Linked DNA regions of Hoeflea sp. 108. The protein of the gene in region 1 interacts with the protein of each later gene in a pairwise test. Links are inferred from orthologs where the notes say so. Each region holds a gene or a part of one and is shown on either strand. Other genes may lie near its edges. The genes, in order: B015_RS0123170 and B015_RS0110125.

Region 1 (3,239 bases):
CACCTGTAGCCGAGCCTTCGCTCATCATCGAGCGCACGACCGATTGTGTCGGGCGAAGCTGTGCCAGCATCGTCGTGAACAGGTCGATCTTCGCCAGCCCGCCATCCAGCACCAGGAGGTTCTCCGACTGGATCAGGTCGAGCGACAGGTCGGTCATCATGGCGACGTAGAGTGCGGCGACTGCAGCCCGTTCCTCGCCGCTGACCTCGCCGCCGACGATATGTCCTTTCGTCTCGGGGAAAGGTCCGCCGGCCGCCCATGACGGCAAGGCGAAGACACCGCGTTCCATCACGCGCTCGACTGCGGTCTGCGAGATCGGCTTGTTCCAGTTCTCGCTGATCAGGTCGTATTCGCGACCGCCCATGAAGCGCAGCGACGGCGCCGGTTCGCCATTGACGGTGACATTGGCAATCATGTCGCGCTCCTGGTCGAGCGCGCCGAGCGGACAGTCGAGATTGATGATGATGACCCAGGTGCCGGTCGAGACGAGCGTGAAGTCGCTCAGCCCGGTCATGCGGTAATAGGCCAAGGCCGCATTGGAGTCGTGCACGCCGTTGTGGACGGCGATGGCGCGGCTGCTGCCGTCAGCGAGGGTAACCTTGGTCTCGCCGACCACGGCACCGGCGGGGGCGATCGCCGGGAACCTGTCGCGCCAGCCGAGCCGCTCGACCAGCGAGCTGTAGTCGCGCTTGAGCGGAGCCCAGAGTTGACTGTGCGCGCCGAGATAGGACCATTCGGCAAGCTTTCGGCCACTGAAACGCCAGACCCAATATTGCGGATAGCAAAGGATCGCCTCGGTCGCGGCAAATGCCTCCGGCTCTTCTGTTTCCAGCCAGTAGATGTGGCGGGCAATGGAGAAGCCCAGCGGCAGCCACGGCGTGTAGGTCTCGGAGAAGTCGGGCAGGATCGGATCGATCACATCGGCCACGCTGCCGGGGATTTCCTGCTCGTAGTCAAGGATCGGATGCAGCAGCTCGTCGCCGCGCACCAGCGCAAAGGCACAGCCATGGGCCGAGATCATCAGCCGCGTCACGTCATGGGCCGCAGCGACATCGGCCAGTTCGTGGCCCATCCAGGCGAAGAGACGATCGCCGTCGAGCACGCTCCGCCCGCGAAAATCCTGCCATACCGGCTTGGTGCGCCGCTCGTCGAGCAACGTACCGTCGGGTGAGAACACGAACAGCTTGGAGTTCGTCTTGCCGAGATCGAAGACTGCCAGCGCGCCGCTCATGCGCCACCTCCGCTGGAGGCGATGCGCAGCGCTATGCCAGCGCTTTCGAGCATCTTGGCGTGCTGGTCGGAAAGGCCGTCGTCGGTGATGAGCATGGCCAGGCGCGACAGCGGCAGGGCGATGTTGCGCGCATGGATCGAAAACTTGCGGCTGTCGGCCAGAACGACGATCTGGTCGGCGTTGCGGCTGAGTTCCTGGATCGAGCGCACCATCAGCGGGTGCGATTCAAGCAGGCCGTCGGCGCTGATGCCCTGTGCGCCGATGAAAAACTTCGAGGCGTAAAAATTGATCGGCTGTGCCGGCGAGTAGATCACCCGAGGCTCGCGATGCAGCTCGCCGCCAGCGAGCGTGAGTGTGCATTTGCCGTGCTCGCCGAGATAACCGGCGAGCGGCATGGAGTTGGTGAACAGGCGGACATTGCGGTCGGCCAGCTTGACCCCGAGATGGAAGCAGGTTGAGCCGCCATTGACGATGACCGCGTCGCCGTCGGCGACCATGGTCGCGGCCAGCTCGGCGATCAGCCGCTTGGGCTCGACGGCGAGATCGCGGTTCTCGTCATAGGGACGCGCAAAAGCCGTGCCTTGCGCTGCGCCGTCGAGCGCTGAGATGCCGCCATAGACCTTGCGGGCGCCACCGGCCTCATCGATCTTGTCGATGTCGCGCCGCACGGTTGCCGCGGAGACACCGAGATGCTCCTGCAACTCGCGCACCGACGCAAAAGGCCGGTCACGCAAAAGCTCGACGATCTGCCGTTGGCGGACCAAGTCGTTCACGCAAACACCTCCCATGGCTTCGCGAAAAGGCTGTGCCGTGAGTTAACTTACGCAAATCAAAATCGGGTGCAAGCGATTTGTGACGAAAATTGCTCATATCGCGCTGCAACTAGATCATACCGCGCCGCACAATGACAAAGTTCAATCTTTTTGCGATTGACAAACCGCATGGCTTGGCCTGAATTACGCTCAAACGAGAGCGGCGCCGGTGATGCGCGCCGGGAGGAATCCGACATGCTCGATATCAATTCCACGCGGCTTGCCAATCTGTGGGACGACGCGAAGGCAGCGGCCATGGGCGAGTCCGAACGGCTGGTCTACCGCTCCAACATCCTGGGCTCGGACAAGCGCGTCACCAATTATGGCGGCGGCAACACCTCGTCCAAGATCTTGCAGAAGGACCCGCTGACGGGCGTCGAGGTCGAGGTGCTGTGGGTGAAGGGATCGGGCGGCGACAGCGCGTCGATCAAGCTCGATGGTTTCGCCACGCTCTACATGGACAAGCTCAGGGCGCTGAAGGGCCTCTATCGCGGCCTCGCGCATGAGGACGAGATGGTCGGCTACCTGCCGCATTGCACCTTCAATCTCAACCCGCGCGCGGCGTCCATCGACACTCCGCTTCATGCCTATGTTCCAAGGGCTTACGTCGACCATATGCATCCGGATGCAATCATCGCGATTGCGGCTGCGAAGGATTCTGAGGCGCTGACCGCAAAAATATTCGGTGACGAGATCGGCTGGCTGCCGTGGAAGCGGCCGGGTTTCGAACTCGGGCTCTGGCTGGAAAAGTTCTGCCTTGAGAACCCCAAGGCCAAAGGCGTCGTGCTCGAAAGCCATGGCCTGTTCACCTGGGGCGACACCCCCAAGGAGTGCTACACCACCACCATCGACACCATCAACAAGGCGATCGGCTGGTTCGAGGGTGCAACCAAGGGCAAAGCTGTCTTCGGCGGGGCGGTCGCGACGTCGCTATCGTCGGGTGAACGCCGGGCCGTTGCAGCGCGGCTGATGCCGCGCATCCGCGGCATGGTCTCGCAGCAGGGCGTGCGCAAGCTCGGTCATTTCGATGATAGCGACGCTGTGTTGGAGTTCGTCAACTCGCATCATCTGCGTGGCCTCGCAGCACTCGGCACGTCATGCCCCGACCATTTCCTGCGCACCAAGATCAGGCCGCTGGTGATCGACTTTAATCCTGCGAAACCCGATGTTGACGCCGTGGTTGCAGCGTTGCCCAA
Region 2 (3,552 bases), 2.6 Mb from region 1 along the record:
GCTGCGCGTTTCTGCATGGCCTCATGGTGCTCGGCCCGGATAGCGTCGCATTCCTCGTCGGACTTCGCGCTACGCATCCGGTCCATCATCGTGGCCATCTCATCCGCGGACATCATTTGATGACCTTGGAACATCAGCGGGCCACGCATCTGGGCCAGAGTGCCTGGGACTTCGCTGGTCAGGGCAACAATCGCGACTGCCGCACCCAGCATGAGCTTGGTGAACTGCATGTTCATTTGGTTCCTCCTTTTTCACAAATGGAGCACGGGTTGACCCGACGAGCCTTGATGCATGTCAATCTGAACGGCGACATCGGGAATTGATCTAGGGCAATGCGTCCTGCAACGCGGAGCCGTACTGGTCCATGGAGGAGGAAGTCGCTTTGACCATCCGCAACCTGGAATTCGTGCTGCATCCCAGATCGATCGCCGTATTCGGCGCATCGACCCGGCTCGGTTCGGTAGGCGCGGTGGTTATAGAAAACATTGTCCAGGGAGGGTTCGAAGGCCAGATCTGGCCAGTCAATCCGAAGCACCGTGAGATCGCAGGCAGACCTTGCTATCGAACCGCCAAAGAACTTCCCGAGGCGCCCGATCTCAGCGTGATCGTTACCCCTGCCGAAACGGTTCCAGGCATTGTCCGGGATCTCGGCGACATAGGCTGCAAGGCGGCCGTCGTAATCACTGCCGGCCTGACGGTGGAAAACGGCCTCAAGCAGGCAATGCTCGAGGCCGCAAAGCCCAATCTGTTTCGAATAGTGGGGCCTAACACGCTTGGCTTGCTCACGCCCAAGCTGAATCTCAACGCCAGCTTTTCGCATTGCAATGCGTCCACGGGCGGCATTGCGCTGCTTTCCCAGTCCGGGGCGATCGTGACAGCGCTGGTAGACTGGTCACTCGACAACAATGTCGGCTTTTCCCACATCGTGTCCCTGGGCGACATGGCCGATGTTGATGTTGGCGACTACCTTGACCTGCTCGCAAGTGACCCGTCCACGCATGCGATCCTAATGTACCTGGAAACTATCCCCCATCCGCGGAAATTCATGTCGGCCGCACGGGCTGCAGCTCGGCTCAAACCGGTGGTGGCGATAAAATCAGGCCGACATGATCAGGCTGCGAAAGCGGCGATGACACACACTGGAGCACTTGCCGGGAGTGATCGCGCGGTCAGCGCTGCTTTCACCCGGGCGGGAATTCTTCGCGTCGGAGGTCTCATTGAGCTGTTCGATGCGGCAGAGATACTAGCTCTGCTGGGGCCGCTTCAACAAACCCGCCTGGGCATCGTAACCAACGGCGGCGGTGCCGGAGTCCTCGCTGTCGACGACTTGCTTGATCGCCGTTGTGAACTCGCTGCGTTCTCTCTCGCGACGATCGAACGCCTGAACGCCTGCCTGCCGCCAACCTGGTCGAAGGGAAACCCGGTAGACATCATCGGTGACGCATCGCCACGTCGATATGCCGATGTCATTCAAGCCGTGGCAGCCGACCCCGGAACCGATGCCCTGATGGTTCTCAATTGTCCGACTGGCCTCGCCTCGGCGACCGATGCGGCATCCGCGGTTTCCACAATCGCGCAAAATGGAAAGATAAACGGAAAGCCGTTGATCACCTGTTGGCTTGGGGAAAGCACAGCACGACAGGGGCGGCACCTTTTGCAGAACGCAGGGGTCCCGAGTTTCGAGACTCCGGCTGAGGCAGCTCAGGCAGCATCATATCTCGGCGAGTGGTCGCGAGCCCAGGCCGCGTTGATGCGAGTGCCGCCAGAGTCTGGGGGCGCATCCTTGGCTGACCGCTCCCACGCGACAGCAATCTTCCGGGCGGCTGCGGCTGATGGACGGCAAATGTTGACGGAGGCCGAAGCGAAAGAGGTTATCGCGGCATATGGCATCGCAACGCCAAAGACCGTAGTCGCAAGGTCCCCCTCAGATGTCGAGAAGGCCGCGGCAGCTATGCTCCAGACTGTCGACAAGGTCGTCGTCAAACTTGTGTCCAGGGACATCTCTCACAAGTCAGACGTTGACGGGGTGGCTCTCGACCTGGGTTCTGCTGAAGCTGCGCGGGATGCCGCCGAGGCCATCTGCCTTCGCATACAGCACTCTGCGCCTGATGCGTCGGTGGACGGTTTCACGGTCCAGCCCATGATTAGCGGGCGGGGGGCATACGAACTGCTCGTAGGCATCCATCAAGACCCGATTTTCGGGCCTGTGATAATGTTTGGAAGCGGCGGCGTTGCCGTTGAATTGCTTGACGACACGGCAGTGTCTTTGCCTCCGCTCGACGATGTATTGGCCGGAGATCTCATAGACAATACGCGGGCAGGCCGATTGTTGGCAGGATATCGTGATCGCGAACCAGCCAATCGAGCCGCCATATTGGGTGCCTTGGACAGTGTCTCGCGACTGGTCGTCGACTTTCGCTGCATCAAGTCAATGGACATCAATCCTCTGTTGTCGGATCGCGAGGGAGCGGTCGCCCTGGATGCCCGCATTCAGTTCGATCCATCGTTGATCGAGGCCCCTCCACCCAATGCCGATCTCGTCATTCGTCCATATCCATCAAAGTGGGAGCGAGACATCGAGGTCAAAGGGCAGCGATACGTCATCCGGCCGATCAAGCCGATAGATGTCGCTCTCTATCCGGAATTCTTGGGCAAGGTCACGCAGGAAGACATGCGACTGCGGTTTCTCAGTCCCCGCAAGCACTTTCCGGACCAGATGCTGAAGCGAATGACCCAGCTCGACTATGACCGCGAGATGGCCTTTGTAGTCATTGCGCGTGGTGGTGAAGAGCTCGCAGGCATTGGCCGCCTCTCATGCGACCCGGATCATGTCGTCGCAGAATATGCGCTGCTCGTCCGAACGGATCTGCAGGGTCAAGGCATCGGCTGGGAACTGCTCAACCAGCTTATCGACTATGCCCGTGAGGACGGAATCTCCAGGATCGAAGGCATGATCCTCGCCGAGAACCGCAAGATGCTGTCCATGTGCCGCGTACTTGGGTTTGTGATCCAGCATGAAATCGACGACCCCGGCCTCTGCCGAGCGTCGCTGCTGCTGAAACCTCGCGCGAATGCCGAAGCCAGCGACTGACAGTTCAGCAGGAAACCTCGTGATCTATGGCGACCAGAATGTCTGAGACAACGCCAGCAGGTGTCTGGGCGGCATTCAAGCTTTTCCAGTCAACATCGGCAACCGACCTGCGAAGCTGATGCGACAGCACGTCCACCGTCGCATCTGACACACCCCCACTTCGCTCGCTCACCCGCGACCAAAGCAGGTTGGCATCGGCCTCCAACCAAAATCCCGAAAATGGCACGCCCCGTTCTCTGGCGCAGAGCTCCATTCTGTCCCTGTCTTTCGGACGCTCGAAAACGGCATCTGCCACCACCGAGCTCCCCTGCGACAGGATAAGTCCCGCACGCCACGCCATCTCCGAATAGACGCGCTCGGAAACCTCGGGGGCATAGGCCCTGTTGGGGAGCCGGGTTTCGGGTGCCACACCATGAAGGATTTTCCGAATGCGATCGCTTTCGACGATACGTGCGCCTGGC

The links.
Region 2: the proteins of B015_RS0123170 (region 1) and B015_RS0110125 interact in binary tests that used the Escherichia coli proteins (3 or more experiments, as listed by UniProt). The link is inferred for Hoeflea sp. 108 from one-to-one orthologs.

The regions. Positions count from the first base shown.
Region 1 is NZ_KB890024.1:4,664,119-4,667,357, reverse strand. The notes cover bases 117-3,036. They hold B015_RS0123170 (DeoR/GlpR family DNA-binding transcription regulator), read right to left. Parts: upstream 2,005-3,036; coding sequence 1,228-2,004; downstream 117-1,227. Other genes in these bases: B015_RS0123165 (bifunctional rhamnulose-1-phosphate aldolase/short-chain dehydrogenase), read left to right, coding at 2,239-3,036; B015_RS0123175 (FGGY family carbohydrate kinase), read right to left, coding at 117-1,231. Outside these bases: more of B015_RS0123175, read right to left, coding at 1-116; more of B015_RS0123165, read left to right, coding at 3,037-3,239. UniProt on the Escherichia coli protein: Represses ulaG and the ulaABCDEF operon. Two ulaR binding sites have been identified in each promoter.
Region 2 is NZ_KB890024.1:2,073,032-2,076,583, reverse strand. The notes cover bases 59-3,291. They hold B015_RS0110125 (bifunctional acetate--CoA ligase family protein/GNAT family N-acetyltransferase), read left to right. Parts: upstream 59-382; coding sequence 383-3,091; downstream 3,092-3,291. Other genes in these bases: B015_RS0110120 (bifunctional aminoglycoside phosphotransferase/ATP-binding protein), read right to left, coding at 3,096-3,291; B015_RS30725 (hypothetical protein), read right to left, coding at 59-236. In the rest of the region: more of B015_RS30725, read right to left, coding at 1-58; more of B015_RS0110120, read right to left, coding at 3,292-3,552. UniProt on the Escherichia coli protein: Catalyzes the acetyl-CoA-dependent acetylation of lysine residues of a large number of target proteins. Acetylates RNase R in exponential phase cells and RNase II.